DNA from 2 places in the Synechococcus sp. A18-25c genome. Region 1 is predicted to be linked to the other one. Evidence: predicted binding sites of a transcription regulator. Region 1 holds the regulator's gene; the other holds the start of a gene.
What was found. Region 1 encodes NtcA, which controls nitrogen genes in cyanobacteria. Its sites were predicted from a motif close to GTANCNNNNGNTAC; they were not measured.
Positions count from the first base shown of each region.

Region 2: the regulator NtcA is predicted to act here: its motif matches at 3,512-3,525, upstream of SynA1825c_RS13210 (molybdenum cofactor guanylyltransferase).

Region 1 covers NZ_CP047957.1:316,205-323,994, forward strand. The annotation lists gene SynA1825c_RS01475 (alpha-mannosidase) at 1-123, shown strand, start outside; gene psbN (photosystem II reaction center protein PsbN) at 111-251, opposite strand; gene psbH (photosystem II reaction center phosphoprotein PsbH) at 338-538, shown strand; gene SynA1825c_RS01490 (TatA/E family twin arginine-targeting protein translocase) at 561-797, shown strand; gene pth (aminoacyl-tRNA hydrolase) at 802-1,434, shown strand; gene SynA1825c_RS01500 (DUF3146 family protein) at 1,434-1,691, shown strand; gene SynA1825c_RS01505 (resolvase) at 1,675-2,106, opposite strand; gene SynA1825c_RS01510 (DUF3084 domain-containing protein) at 2,103-3,308, opposite strand; gene ntcA (global nitrogen regulator NtcA) at 3,367-4,101, opposite strand; gene rph (ribonuclease PH) at 4,180-4,902, opposite strand; gene SynA1825c_RS01525 (cob(I)yrinic acid a,c-diamide adenosyltransferase) at 5,038-5,646, shown strand; gene dcd (dCTP deaminase) at 5,646-6,239, shown strand; gene thyX (FAD-dependent thymidylate synthase) at 6,260-6,985, opposite strand; gene SynA1825c_RS01540 (thioredoxin domain-containing protein) at 7,055-7,600, opposite strand; gene SynA1825c_RS01545 (hypothetical protein) at 7,722-7,790, shown strand, end outside.
Region 2 covers NZ_CP047957.1:2,448,898-2,456,687, reverse strand. The annotation lists gene SynA1825c_RS13220 (molybdopterin oxidoreductase family protein) at 1-1,656, opposite strand, end outside; gene SynA1825c_RS13215 (NarK family nitrate/nitrite MFS transporter) at 1,754-3,319, opposite strand; gene SynA1825c_RS13210 (molybdenum cofactor guanylyltransferase) at 3,569-4,156, shown strand; gene SynA1825c_RS13205 (GTP 3',8-cyclase MoaA) at 4,153-5,202, shown strand; gene SynA1825c_RS13200 (hypothetical protein) at 5,213-6,052, opposite strand; partial or broken gene SynA1825c_RS13195 (cyclic pyranopterin phosphate synthase MoaA) at 6,157-6,741, shown strand; gene SynA1825c_RS13190 (redox protein) at 6,824-7,315, shown strand; gene SynA1825c_RS13185 (transglutaminase family protein) at 7,303-7,790, opposite strand, start outside.

The DNA.
Region 1 (7,790 bases):
GGGGCGTCCCGCGTGGTCTGGTCACTCCGCGACGTCGGCTGGGAACTTGAGGGAGGGGCCGATGCAGGCCTCGTACCACCAGGTGTCCTGCGTGAGTTCAGGCTGGTGCGTCAGTCTTCGTGATCATCAAAGGGATCGTCCAGTCGCTTGGAGGGCGGACCGAAGGCTGTGTAGACCCCAAAACCGGTGAGTCCAAGCAGGGCAGCCAGAACCGCAATCGCCACGGACAGGGCCGGGGAGGAGCTTTCCATCACATCTCTCGACAGGATTGGCCCTCTTCTGGGCCAGGGCCTCTACAGTATCCAGACTGAACTTCACCCGAGACCTCAGCGCCGCTATGGCTCAACGCACCCGTCTGGGCGATCTGCTCCGTCCCCTCAACTCCGAGTACGGCAAGGTTGTCCCCGGCTGGGGTACCACCCCAGTCATGGGCATCTTCATGGTGCTGTTCTTGGTCTTTCTTCTGGTGATCCTCCAGCTGTACAACCAGTCGCTGATCCTGGAAGGCATCAATGTGAACTGGAACGGTGCCGGCTGATCCGGCTGCATAGGTTCCTTTCATGAACATCTTTGGTATCGGCCTGCCTGAAATGGCGGTCATCGGCGCTGTTGCGCTGCTGGTGTTCGGACCCAAGCGTTTGCCGGAACTCGGCAAAACGCTTGGGAAAACATTGAAGGGTTTTCAAACGGCGTCCAAAGAGTTCGAGCGGGAGATCAGCAAGGCCATGGCTGAACCCGAGGAGCTTCCTGCTGCGAAGACGGAGCCTGAGTCTTCGTCCAAGGATCACGAGGACTGAACCCTTGACTCAAAGCGGAGAGCTCCGATTGGTGGTCGGGTTAGGCAATCCCGGCGAGAAGTACGCCTCCACACGCCACAACGTTGGGTTCATGGCTCTGGAGCAGTTGGCTTCTCGCGAGGGAGGCCGCTTCAAAGTGATGGGCAAACTGCAGGGGGAACTGGCGGATGTCGGTACCGGTGACGCCCGTCTCCGCTTGTTAATGCCGCAGACCTTCATGAATGAAAGCGGCCGCTCGATCCGTGCGGCTCTCGACTGGTTCGGTTTCGACATCCATCAGCTGATCGTCCTTGTGGATGACATGGATCTACCGCTGGGTCGGCTGCGGCTGCGTGCTGGCGGTGGAGCAGGAGGCCATAACGGCTTAAAAAGCACCATTCAGCATCTGGGAACGCAGCAATTCGCCCGGTTGCGCATCGGGATTGGAGCCCCTGGCCGCACCCCGGAGGAGCGTCGTGCCCGCACTGTGTCCCACGTACTCGGTCAGTTCAATCGGGACGAAGAGCCGCTTCTCAAGGATGTGCTGAACGAGGTTCTTCGAGGACTGGAACGCATCCAGCGCCAAGGTCTGGATCGTGCTGGAAATCACCTCAACGGGTTGAATCTGGCTCCGTTGACTGAAGATGAAGCGGTCTGATGGCGCGGTTGCCAGCTACCACAGCTCACTTGCGTGTGCTTCATCAGAGCTTTCGCGATCAATGCCTTCAGGGTGAAGTCCAGGCGGGTGGATTCATCTGGGAATTTCAGTGGTTCTTCGATCGCGGTGAACTTTGCGTTGAACCTTCACTGGGTAGAGCCCTCATTCAGGACGCGCTTCAGCGCTTTTTGGTGAAGTCGGATTATCGGTTGGAGGCCGGTGGGGATTACACCTTTACGGTCAGGGCCCGGTTTTGATGGAAGGTGGTTCCGGCCAATCCAGCGGAAACCCGAGGGTCTTTTCCAGCATCACCAGCGCTGCAAGCGCGTCCAGTTCACCCGGGGGCAGTCGCAGTCCGAGAGGCACCAGCCTGCGCCAACCTCGCGGTGGCCACAGCTGCCAATACCGGGTTCGTGCCGTCAGCGTCGTGCCCCGTTCATCCACCAAAGTCACTGGCAGAACGTTGGAGAGTTGCGCTGTCCAGTGAGCACTTGAGGTGCCGTTGCCCACGATCAATCGTTCCGGCGGTGTGGAGCGTTGCCAGCGTTCCAGGGTGTTCAGCACAGCATCGGCAGGCAGCACATGCCCTTCGATCACGCAGCGTTGATGGAGGGACGCGAGCACCAGCCCGCACTTGCTTCGACCAGGATCAAGGGCGGCAATCCAGCTCATGGGCTCGCAGCATTGGAATTGGATCCGGAGCTTCGCTTGATTCTGAGCTCGATCGCCACCGGATCGGCCGTTTCGCTGCGGCGTGCCGCTACCGCCTCGAGTTCAACGCGTCCCTCTCCCTGTTCGATCAGTTTCTTTGCGAGGCTGTTGAGGGAGTTGCCATCAAATTGAAGGCCCTGGCTGAGGGAGCCGCGGCGCTGAGCCTCTGCCAGCGTCGATGCCAGCAGCAGATTGAGGCGGTTGCGGATGGCTTGCGGATCGCGTTCGTTGCTGTTGATCGCTGTTGTGGCCAGCACTTCACCTTCGATCGTGACAGTGACATTGGGACGGACATCCGGGAAGGCATAGACCACGCGTTCACCGCGAAGCACATTGGCGGCGGAGCGCAGGAGAACCACCCAGGTGCCAGGCTTGCGAATGGCCTGTTCCAGCCGGTTGATGTCCTGTCGCGGCACCAAGAGAATCTGACGATCCGGGGCTTCCCCCGGCAACACCTGTTGATAGGCCAGTTGATTGGCTTCTCTGAGAATTTGGTCGATGACCTGGCGTGCCTGATCCGGTCGATCGAGTTTGAGGGTGACCGTGGCAAGGGGCTGGCCGCTGCTGATAGCCACGTTGCCCCGTCTTAGGGCCAGGAGATTTTCCTCAAGTTGCAGCAGTTCGTTTTCGCCATCGCGAATTTGTTGACGAACAGCCTGGAGCTCTGCATCCGTGCGACGGATTTCGGCATCACGATTGCTGACGTCTTGGCTGAGGCGCTGACGTTCCGCTTCTAGGCGAAGGGTCTGTTCCTGCAGTGGTTGCAGCGTGCTTCGTAATTCGCTGGCGCGGGCTTGCGCGTCAGCCAGAGTCTGTCGAGCTGCGATTTCATCGCTGCGAGCCTGCTCGAGCTGCTCGCGTGACTCCTGCTGCGCCTCTCGACTGGCCTTCAAGGCGGTGCGGCTGCTGCGTAGACGCGCCTGGAGTTCATCGAGTTCGAAGAGACCGACCCGCAGTTGGCGACTCACCAGCAGCATCAGCCCGAGCGACAGAACACTGATGAGGCTTCCCGTGAGCACAGTGATCACCACGGCGGTCTGTCGGGGGCGTAAGCCAAACAGACTCAATCGGGCTTTGCCCACCTTTGAGCCCAGGCGATCTCCAAGCGTTGAAAGCACCCCTCCCAGGATGAGGAGGCTCAACAGCAGCAGCCAGCCTGTCACGTGCTTTCAACCCTGCGGCAGGCCGCTGAAGTGGTGCCCATCTTCACCCGTCGAGCGCTCAGCTGAACCGCTTGGCCAGGGCGATGGGGTCAAGAACGGTGATCTTTTTGCGGTCGATCTCCACTAAGCCGGAGTTGCGCAGGTCTCCGAGCAGACGGGTGATTGTGACCCGCGTGGAGCCGATGGCTTCGGCAATGGCTTGGTGGGACAAACGCAGGTCGATCGTGATGCCCTGAGTGCTGGGAATGCCGAAATCGCGGCAAAGCACCAACAGAAAACTCACCAGCCGCGACGACATGTCGCGGTGTGTGAGCGTTTCGATCATGGTTTCGGTCTGGAGGATGCGGCTGGACAGACCCTGCAAAAGGAGAAGACCGACGCTGGTGTCGGCTTCGATTGCTTGCCTCACAGAGCTCGCCGGAGCTGTCACCATCTCCACCCGCGTAAAAGCAACGGAGTGATAGAAGCGATCGGAACGATGACCAGTGAGCAGTGAGAGCACCCCGAAGAGACTGTTTTCTCGCAGCAGCGCCACGGTGATTTCTTCGCCGGACTCATAGACCCTGGAAAGACGCACGGCGCCGCGGCGAATTAAGTAAACGCGTTCCGCCGGGTCGCCAGGGAAAAAGATCGTTTTGTTGCGCTCCACCAGTTCGGTACTGGCGCCCTCCAGATCACGAATCACCTCCAGCAGCGTGCGGCTGGAGGGCGTGGGAGCGTTAGTCAGGCTGGTTTCAGGCAACCGACCAACGTGTGGGACGGTCCGGCTGAATCCGCGTATCGCTTCTGCCATCTACAGCCATCTGATGGAGGGAAGTTACGGAGCGATGCGGGGTCACCCTGTAGCAATCAACACGTTTCAGGCTGCTGGTCAGTTCTGGAGTGCTTGCCCTTGGCATGCCATCAGCTGCTTGAGGCCAGGTTCGGCTAAGTCCAGCAGGCTGTTCAGCTGTTTGCGGCTGAAGGCTGCACCTTCAGCTGTGCCCTGCAGCTCCAGAAGATCTCCGGCGTCGTTCATCACGACATTCAGATCCACATCGGCACGGCTGTCTTCGCTGTAGTCGAGATCCAGTTGAGGGGCGCCATCGATCAGACCCACAGACACGGCGGCCACCTGTGCTTGCACGGGACTATCGCTGAGGAGGCCTTGCTCGACTAAGCGTTCGCAGCCTTTCTGCAAGGCCAGCCAGGAGCCGGTGATCGCCGCGGTTCGGGTGCCCGCATCAGCCTGAATCACGTCGCAGTCCACGAGCAGGGTGTTTTCCCCAAGCACGTCCATGTTGAGGCACGCCCGCAGGCTGCGACCGATCAAGCGCTGAATCTCCTGCGTGCGGCCGGAGAGTTTCATCAATTCGCGCCGCTGACGTTCTGGAGTGGATCCCGGCAGCAATCGATATTCAGCACTCAGCCACCCCAGACCTTGATCCCGACGCCAGCGGGGGACCCCCTCTTCGTGGCAAACGCTGCAGAGCACTGCGGTTCGGCCGGTGCGCACGATCACGGAGCTCAGGGCAAAGCCCATGGGGTCCCATTCCACGGAGAACGCCCTCAGGTCGGCGGGCGAGCGGCCATCGTTGCGAGCGGTTTCGCCCATCAGTTATTTGCGGATGTTGATGAGCCTGACATTCGGCATGAGACACCAGGGATGGTGTCGAAGATCTTGTGGATCGCGTTTTCACCGCTAGATTCGAAGTCCGCTGGCTGTTGTGGGCCAGCCAAGACGAACGCGATGACCGCAAGCCTGAGCTCCAGCCATCGATCCCGCGACACACGCGGTGCCGATCATGGGGTCGTGGAGCGCTCGCGTCTCCAGCCTTTACCAGCACTCGACCCCCGTCCGCCACTGCATCTGGTGGCTCCCGAAGGCCAGCTTCAGGTCCACACCGCGCCCTACCGCGGCAGTTTTGGCACTGTGCTGAGTCAGGCGTTGCGCAGTGCTGGTCTGGGAAGCCGCGTTGGCGTGGCGCAGTTTCTCAAGGGCGGTGTTGCCCAGGGCCCTGAGGCTGCGCTCACTTTGTGTGACCGCATGACCTGGATGCGACCAGCGGTGATGGAATGTTTGTCGCAGCCCGCCAGCGCATCCCTGCCCTCCACCATTGAGGCGGTCGAAGCGGTCTGGTTGGTGTGCCGTGCTCATCTCGCCTGCGGCGATCTTGATCAGCTGGTGCTTGATGAGCTGGGTTTGGCGATTGCGCTTGGATACCTCGATGAAGAGGATGTGCGTGCGAGTTTGGAAGCCCGTCCAGGATCCATGGATGTGATCATCACAGGGACTTCCATTCCTGAGTCTCTGATGGGGCTCGCGGATCAGGTCACCGAACTGCGCCGGGGTTTCTGATGCTTAAGAACGACCGCTGGATCACGGAACAGGCTGCCTCCGGCATGCTGGAACCTTTTCAGGGTGGCTTGGTTCGTCACCTCGATCCCGATCACCGACAGCATCCTGTTCTGAGTTTCGGATGTTCGTCATATGGCTACGACCTGCGGCTGTCGCCTCAGGAGTTTCTGATTTTCAAACACGTGCCCGGCACGGTGATGAATCCCAAGCGATTCAACCCCGCCAACCTCGAACCCACGGAACTGCACCGGGATGAGGACGGTGAGTATTTCATTCTTCCTGCCCATTCCTACGGGCTTGGTGTGGCGCTGGAAAAAATGAAAGTGCCGCCGAACATCACCGTGATTTGCCTTGGCAAAAGCACCTATGCGCGCTTGGGCATCATTGTGAACACCACGCCGGCGGAAGCAAGCTGGGAAGGTCATCTCACGCTGGAATTCAGCAACAGTTCCGGAGCTGACTGCCGGATCTATGCCAATGAAGGGATCTGCCAGCTGTTGTTTTTTGAGGGTGATCCCTGCGACACCACGTACAGCGATCGTCAGGGCAAATATCAACATCAGCCTGAGCGGGTGACCCTCGCCAAGGTCTGAATGTCTTCAGGTCTGAAATCTCAGGGCGCCAGCCTTGCCCTGTGAAGCCTGGTTTTTTCATACCAAGCGGCAAATTCTGGAGCCCACTGCTGCAGATGCGGCCACATCAGATCACAGAGTTCGCGGATCTCCTGCTGGGCGTCGAGTTTTGCTCTGAGATCCATGAAGTGGAGAAAGGCTCGAAGGCTGAAACTCACCACAAAGTGCTGCCGGTAGTCGAACGGCAAGATGCCGCGGGCGTGCTCTTCGGCAAATCCTGAACGCAGCAGGTCCCGGTAGCGCTCCGCGGCCTGCCGGCACAGTGTCAGGTCGTTGTCTCTGAGGGTGTCGCTGTAGGTGTACTTCTTCCCCTGGCGATCGCTGTAGTCCCCAACGGGGCGCAAGTAGAACACCTCCTCTAGGTCCAGCTCCCCGTCAGCGGCACGGCAGATGCGTTCGCCTGTGTACCGCATCGACTGCACATCGAAGCTCACTCCCACGCGGTGCGTGCGTGCCTGCTGCATCACGGAGTGAGGGAACCAACCCACATTCAGCACGATCTGGGCGTGTTCCAAAGGGCCATAGTGCCCACGCTCACCAGCCAGGAGACGTTTCACGCAGATTTCGCCAGCCCGGGTCTCGTCTGGCCATTCCTCCCGGTCACCGGCGACGAATCCTTCGCTGTAGTCCTGATGCATGCCTGCGTAGACACACTGCTGGGGGTTGGGTGTGGCGGAGATCAGGTCAACCCTGAAGCGGGAGTCCATGGCAGCGGTCAGGTCGAGGGAACGGGATGTCGGCTGATCATGGCCGCATCGAATGGCAACAGGCGGACTCTATGCATGGCTTCGTGGTCCGGTGGCATCAAACGCGGCGGCTTCCGGCACGGGACTGGTGCTCCCGATCCCTGCGATCACAGGCAAAGGGGCGTCGTCGAGCAGTGCGCTTGCGATGGCATTCAGCTCATCAGCCTTGCGGCCGCCGAGTGACCGTCCCCGCATGCTGCCATCGGCAGCAAACAGATTCAGCTGGGGAATCCCGGTGACGTCGTAGCGGTCGGTCAGATCCAGCCAGCGAGGGTTATCGATGTTGACCAACACCACATCCAGTGCTGAGCCGTGCTGCTGTTCCATCGCGAGCATGGCTGGTGCCATCTCGCGGCAAACCTCACACCAATCGGCGTAAAACTCCAGCACGGTGGGGCGACCATTGCTGAGCGCTACTTCTGGAGGCAGGGATCGACGCGCCAATTGATCCAACGGTGATTCCAGGCTTCCACCATTGCGAAGCAGGAAGAGACTCACGGCCAAGGCGATGGCTGCCACCAGCAACAGCCCCTTCTGCAGAGAGGAGAGTCCAGCGTTTGGAGAGCTGTCGGTCATGGTCGACTGACATCAGGATTCCCACTCTGACAGGACAAACCGCTTGCTGTTGCTAGCGTCTTAGCGCAGAAGACGAAGCCGAATTACGGCATAAGTCCGCCGCCAGTCCGCCATCAAGCTGATGTCCGTTCTGCGATTTTTGTTGCTGCCGTTACGGGCGCCCTTGCTGCTCGTGTTGTTCGGTGTGTCG
Region 2 (7,790 bases), 380 kb from region 1:
GGGCCATTGCTGCGACCCGTGGGAGTGAAGCAGGCCATGGCTGAGGCCGGAGACATCACAGACGCGGCCTTCGGTGAGAGTTGCGAATTCTGCGTAAACCTCCGCTGAGGACGCATACGTGAACTGCTCGGCGAATCCCAGCCGACGTCCAAGTTCAGCGAACACCTCCCAATCAGGACGGCTTTCGCCGTGGCGTGGTCGAAATGACGGGCAGTAGGTGACACGTCGTTCTGAATTGGTCATCGCTCCCGATTTTTCGCTCCACTGCGATGCGGGCAGCAGCAGATGGGCGTAGTGGGAGGTTTCCGTGTCGGCGTAAGCCTCACTGACAACCACGAGCGGACAACGCTGCATGGCGCTTTTCACTCTCTCCAGGTCGGGCATGCTCACCAATGGATTGGTGGCTGCCACCCACCACAGATCGAGCTCGCCCTGCTCCATTGCCTCCACCTGCTGCCAGGCGTTCAGTCCTGGGGCTGCCGCAATGGAGTCTTTGGCGAACCCCCAGGCTTGCTCCACCTCTGCCCTGTGGTCCGGGTTGGTCACCACCCTGTATCCAGGTAGCAGATGTGCCAGTCCTCCGGCTTCACGGCCGCCCATGGCATTGGGTTGACCGGTGAGCGAGAAGGGCCCGGCGCCTGGCTTGCCGATTTCTCCGGTGAGCAGGTGCAGATTGATCAGTCCACTGACCACTGCCGTTCCTTCTCGGCGCTGGTTGACCCCCATCGACCAGAGACTGAGCACACCTTCTTTGCGACTCCATAGTCGGCCGACGGCGCGCAGATCCTGTTCAGTGATTCCGCAGAACTTGGCGGTTTTGCCGGGGGTCCAGGCATTGATGGTCTGGGTGTACGACGCGAAGCCTTCGGTGGCTGCATCGATGAAATCGCTATCAAAGCCGTTGTCTTGGATGACCAGTCGTGCCAGGCCGTGAAGGAGCGCGAGGTCTGTGCCTGGAGCGATCGCTAGATGGTGGTCAGCAATTTTGGTGGTGTCGGTCTTGCGCGGGTCCACCACCACGATGGTGAGCCCTTTTGGGTCACGTTTTTTCCGCTTCAGCAGTCGCTGGAACAACACAGGGTGGCACTCGGCCGTGTTGGTGCCGATGAGGAAGGCCACCGAGCAATGGTCCAAATCTTCGTAGCAACAGGGAGGACCATCCGATCCCAGGCTTCGTGTGTATCCAGCCACCGCGGAGCTCATACACAGCCGCGAGTTGGCATCGAAATTGTTGGTTCCCAGCGCTCCTTTCAGGAGTTTCTGAGCCAGGTAGTAATCCTCGGTATGAAACTGGCCTGACCCATACATGGCGATGGCGTTGGGTCCTTTGCTGGCCAGAGTGCTGCGGATGCGTCCGGTCAGTAGATCAAAAGCGCTGTCCCAGCTAATCGGTTGAAAGTCGTCGTTGAGTGTGGGGCGGTACAGCGGTCGATTTAAACGTCCGCGGGCCAGGGTTTCACCCACCGTGGCGCCTTTGATGCAGACCTGTCCGAGACTGGAAGGGTGTTGGCGGTCGCCGCGTGCGGCCCACATGGGATTGCCTTCAGCATCGCGCTTCACGGATTTGCCTGCCTCGCCCGGAGGCAGCAGTTCCAGGCCGCAGCCCACGCCGCAGTAAGGACATTGGCTTGTGGGGTTAGCTCTGGAATCAGTCACATCCGGAGAGGCAGAAATTCAAAAACCCGGGGGAAGTCCCCCGGGCATTCGGATGGCAGTCGAACTGCAAACTCCGATCAGAAGTGGATTTTGATCCTTAGGCGACCGCTTCTGCCGTTTCGCCTTCATGCAGATCCGCAAAGGAACCTTTGGGTTCCTTGAGGAAGAAGTAGCAGAAGAAAGCAACGATCAGGCCAGCGATTCCAAGAATCTGGAAGAAGCGGCTGTTGGAGTTGGCGATCACCGTCGGATCGGGCTCGGCACCACCACCCATCCACATGGGCAGGAGGCTGAAGATGGTGAGGTAAGTCACGGCACCAACGTTGCCGTAGGCACCGACGAGACCTGCCACCTGTCCGGTGACGCGGCGCTTCACCAGAGGCACCAAAGCGAAGGTTGCACCCTCGCCGGATTGCACGAAGAAAGAGGCGAGCATGGTGATCACCACAGCCACGAAGATTCCAGATGTGCCGGAGAACGTGCCGGGTTTGATCATGCTCATCACCAAATAGCCGATTCCAAGGCCAGCGGTGAGGAAGGCCATGGTGTTTTTGCGGCTGCCGACCTTGTCGGAGATCAATCCGCCGGCGGGACGAGCCACCAGATTCACGAACGCGAAACAGGAAGCGAGGATGCCCGCGGTTGCCTTCGGTAAATCGAAGGTGGTTTCGAAGAAGGTGGGAAGCATCGACACCACAGCAAGCTCGGAGCCGAAGTTCACGATGTAGGTGAGCTCAAGAATGGCCACCTGGCGGAATTCATAGCGATCTTCCTTGGGGTACACCTTGTTGCCGAGGATCAATTCTCGGTTGGTGCGGATGATTCCCCAGGTTTGGAAGATGAACCAAAGGGCAACAGCTCCGAGAGCCAACGGGTAGGTGCTGGCAGTCAGGAAACCAACCTTTTGCAGGCGCCAGCAGAGCACAGCCAGGATGGCTGCGAAAGGAACGTTCATTCCCAGCAGTCCCCAGAAGTCACGCATGGAGGTGACTTCCAGACCAGCTGTCCTCTCGGGGCGCTGGTACACCTTTCCAGGAGGAGTGTCGGTGACGCTGAAGAAGTAAAAGACTCCGTAAATTGCGGAAATAATGCCGCTCAGGGCGATGGCACCACGCCAATTGAGAATCGCGCCGGTGGGCAGTTCGAAACCGCCGGAGAAGGACAGGAAGCCAGCGATGGCCACCATGGTGAGGGCAGAGAAGGCAGAGCCGAAGTTGCCCCAGCCGCCGTAGATGCCTTCAGCCAGGCCGATTTCCTTGGGCGGGAACCACTCAGCCACCATGCGGATGCCGATCACGAAGCCCGCACCAACGATGGAGAGGAGCAGACGAGCCACCACCAGGGAATTGAAATCCTGGGCTGCGGCAAACAGCAAACAGGGAATGGCTGAGAAGACCAGAATCGAGGAATACGTAATTCTTGGCCCAATTCTTGGCCCAAATTTGTCGAGCAGCATGCCGATCAGCACGCGTGCGGGAATGGTGAGAGCCACGTTGCAGATGGCCACCGTGCGGATTTGACCCACCGTCAGGTCAAGGTCTGCTTTCACGGTGGTGGCCAGAGGAGCCAGATTGAACCAGACCACGAAGGTCAGGAAAAAGGCGATCCAGGTGAGATGAAGAGTTCGGTATCTCCCCTGGAACGACCAGAGTTCGCCAAGCATGGGGTTTGTTTGGGATGGAGAGTCAAACCCCGGCGTCGAAACGAAGGCGCCCAGGATTTCAAAATGCGGCGCTCATGCAGACCGCCGGATAATTGCACCATTCGGTGGGCACGTGATTCGTTGCATTGGCTACCGAAATCCCCCACTCGGGGGTCTGGGGGCTGAAAGTTCAGCATTGCTACGCATTGATTGGTAGCGGTTGTTACGTGTATCGGCCGGTCTTTAATTAGCTGGCGTTCTGAGGGTCCTGTGAGCTCGCGATCGCTCAGAGCAGTGGTGTTTGCCGGCGGTGCTAGTCGTCGGATGGGAACCGACAAAGCATTGATCACCACTGCGGACGGATCCACCTGGTTGGAGCGGCAGGTGCGGCTGTTGCGTTCCCTCGGGCTTGAGGTGTGTGTCATGAGTGCTCATGCCAACCATCGACGCTGTCTGTCCGGTTGGCTCGGGGTCACGGTGCATGCCGAACCATGGAGCCCCGCCGGGCCTCTTCGTGCGCTCAGTTGCCTGCTGAATGCCGATGAGACCCAGGCTCTGCTGACCTCGCCGGTGGACATGCCTGCGTTGCAGATTGAGGCGTTGCAAGCGCTTTTGGACGCTTGGCGTCGGAATGAATCGCGAGCGCTGGTGGCCGACGATGGTCAACGTCTTCAGCCTTTGCTGGGCATCTACCCGTGTAGTGCCATCAATCGCGCGGCGCTGGATGCTGAATTGTGTGATGGACAGGCGCGATGGCTTGGCTGGCTGCAGCGGATTGATTACGACAGCCTGCAACTGCCTGCGCAGCAGCTCAGCAATGTGAATGATCCAACCGATCTGGCAGCGTTGGTTGGATGACTTGCGCATCTCCAGTGTCGACGCTTGATCAATGGACCAGGCCGCTGGGGGTGCTGAGGCTCTCACTGACCGCCCGTTGCAATTTGGCGTGTCCCTATTGCTGTCCGGATTCCGCCGATCCTCCGGGAACGTTGACGCTGGATCAGCAGTTGCGTTTGATCCGCGTTGCGGCTCGCCTCGGTGTGCGCACCCTCCGCCTCACCGGTGGTGAACCCCTGCTTAGTGATCGGTTGATGCCATTGTTGGCCGGGGTTGCCGACGGCAGATGCACCCCTGGCGATCCTCTGGTTGGTTTGCGTGACGTGGCGCTCACCACCAATGGGGTGTTGCTGTCCGAGGGGCGCGCCAGGGCTTTGAAGAACACAGGCCTGGATCGCATCACCGTGAGCTTGGATGCTGTTGACGGCGCCGTGGCAGCAACGATGGCCGGACTGCGTGGCGGACGGAGTGCCGGTGATGGATTGGTGCAGCAAGTGCTGGCTGGTCTGGTCGCTGCACGAGCTGCTGGGTTCGATCCAGCTGCAGGTGACCTCAAGCTCAATGCGGTGATTCAACGGGGTGTGAACGACGATCAGTTGATCCCCCTGGCGGAGCTGGCGCGCAGTCAGAGGATGGAATTGCGCCTGATCGAATACATGGATGTGGGCAATCGCAATGGCTGGCGAATGGATCAGGTGCTGCCGGCTGAGGTGATGGTGCAGCGCATTGCTGAGCATTGGCCCCTCAGATCACTGGGTCGGACCCCTGGAGGCACTTCTCGGCGTTGGCGTTATCACGATGAAGTGAGTGACGTTGGTGTGGTTGCTTCCATCAGTGAGCCGTTCTGCGGTGATTGCAACCGTCTACGCATTACGGCCGATGGTCAGGCTTTTACTTGTTTGTTCGCTGCCCAAGGAACTGATTTGACCCCTGCCATGGGGTCCGATCAGGAGTTGGAGCATGCCATTCGTTCTCTCTGGCAGAAACGATCTGATCGCTACAGCGAGGAGCGCCATTGCACGGCTGATTCTCTCCCTCGAGCAGAAATGGCCTATCTGGGCGGTTGAATTAATTGAATCAATGTCCCATGTGTAAGTCGTTAGCTTGTTCCGCGTAGGCCTCACCAGAGATAGGCTGGGGATCTTGCAGATTGACGGTCCATTCAAGGCTGGTCCCTTTGATTGCGAATCCTGGCAATTCAAGGTTAATGCCTTCAATAATTAGTTCCTGTAACAAGCCGTCTTGAACTCCTTGATTGACGCCTTGTAATGCCGAAATTTCGAGTCTTGCGAAGGTATTGTCATTGGGAGCACCTGAGCTGTCCACTACCAGTTCACTGCCTCCCTGCAGATTGGTGAGCGGGATGAATGCGGCTTCGTCTTTGTCGAGATAAAAACTGGTAGTCCGACCCAACAGTGGATCGATTGTGATTTCACCCCAAAACAACAATTGCACATCATCGAGATAAACGGTACCAATACCAGTTATGGGATCGACACTGCCACCGATCATGCCTATTTCAGCCTCTACTTTTCCAGAAAGTTCTACTAAGCCAATAGCAAGATTCTGAGTAAAATTTTGCTCGGCTTGAGGGCAGATGAATGAAAGTACTTTACCGCTTTCGTCTAATCCGAGGCTTACAATGGCTTCCCCAAATTCCATGGTACCTGGCCTTGGGAAACCTGGAAAAAATTCTTCGGGTGTATAAGTGAATGTTACGTCTTGGGCTATCGATTGGAGCGTTACATCATTGTCTCTTGTGTGGTTGGGAATTAGGGAGCGTTGTACTGGTGGGAGCTTGTTTTGGAAGCTTAAGGAGAATATTTTTGGACTGTATGTCAATGGATAGATTTCACGAACTCTTTGTGTCTGGTTTGCATAAGCACTTTCCAACAGTTGCTGTTGTGTTGTAAGCATCGGGAGAACAAATCTGGTTTAAATTTACTGCCTCACAACTGGTTGTCACGTGTTGGGCGGCTTCGAGTTGCGTTTCAGCGTTTGCAGATCGGTTTGAACATGGATTGGTGCAGCAAGTGCTGGCTGGTCTGGTCGCTGCACGAGCTGCTGGGTTCGATCCAGCTGCAGGTGACCTCAAGCTCAATGCGGTGATTCAACGGGGTGTGAACGACGATCAGTTGATCCCCCTGGCGGAGCTGGCGCGCAGTCAGAGGATGGAATTGCGCCTGATCGAATACATGGATGTGGGCAATCGCAATGGCTGGCGAATGGATCAGGTGCTGCCGGCTGAGGTGATGGTGCAGCGCATTGCTGAGCATTGGCCCCTCAGATCACTGGGTCGGACCCCTGGAGGCACTGCTCGGCGTTGGCGTTATCACGATGAAGTGAGTGACGTTGGTGTGGTTGCTTCCATCAGTGAGCCGTTCTGCGGTGATTGCAACCGTCTACGCATTACGGCCGATGGTCAGGCTTTTACTTGTTTGTTCGCTGCCCAAGGAACTGATTTGACCCCTGCCATGGGGTCCGATCAGGAGTTGGAGCATGCCATTCGTTCTCTCTGGCAGAAACGATCTGATCGCTACAGCGAGGAGCGCCATTGCACGGCTGATTCTCTCCCTCGAGCAGAAATGGCTTATCTGGGTGGTTGAACCGTCGTCGATATCACCGTTTCTAAGCGAAAAGCTCGGTACAAACGTCTGAGAGTTCGGGCCGTCCTTCGGCCCATCGGTGATGTTCGAACTGTTGTCATACGAGCGCTTTCGCGACACGCCATCAGTTCGGTTTTTCGATGTGACGGTTGATACATCGAACGCTCGTGATCTGGTCATTCACTCCGGCCCGGCCGTGAGTCCTCCGAACGATCCTGATTCCGGTGCGTGGCAGTTTTACTTGCATCCCCATCAAGAAGACAATCTCCTTGCCGCTAGCGGAGGCCGCACCTTTTATTTGGTCAACCTGGCTTGGGAACAGCCTTTCCATATCGTGCGGCTGGAAAGCGGTGGAGACATCCTCCGCATTCCACCGGGCACGTTCCATCGTTCGATTTCTGATCCCGATGGATCAGTGGTTCTGAATCAAGCCGTGCGCGAATCAGGAGTGTCTTTGTTGCGTGAATTCCGCGTGTACAACAGCGCTCGCATTCCTGCTCTGATGGCCGCCACGGTCAGCACGGCGATGAAGCCGCGGCTCCATGGTGTTGAACCATTGCTTCAAGCGGCATGAACGACGGCCGGTGCACAATCGCTGAGCTCGTTTTCTTCGACAGTGATCGACCAACTGAGTTCACTGGGTGTATCAGGTGGGCCACTGAAACTGCCGCTCACTGCTGCAGTGAGTTCGGGTTTGGATGATGTGGCCAGAACCACGTAGCGCTGTGTCACTTCTCCGCCCGCGCTGGGATCAAAGCCTCGCCAGCCGGCGCCAGGGAGGTAGACCTCGGCCCAGGCGTGCAGGTCGTACTGATCGGGTGCTGGTTCCAGTAGCTGATAGCCGCTGACGAATCGGGCCGGCAAGCCCACCACGCGACAACAAGCCACCATCAGCATGGCCAGGTCACGGCAGGATCCGATCCGTTCTCGCAGGGTGCGGCCCGCTGGCCAGGCCGGCCCCACATGGCGTTGGGTGTATTTGACCCGCTCCTGAATCAAGGCCATGAGCTGCTTGAGAAATGCCAGCGTGTGTTGGTTGCTCCCCATGA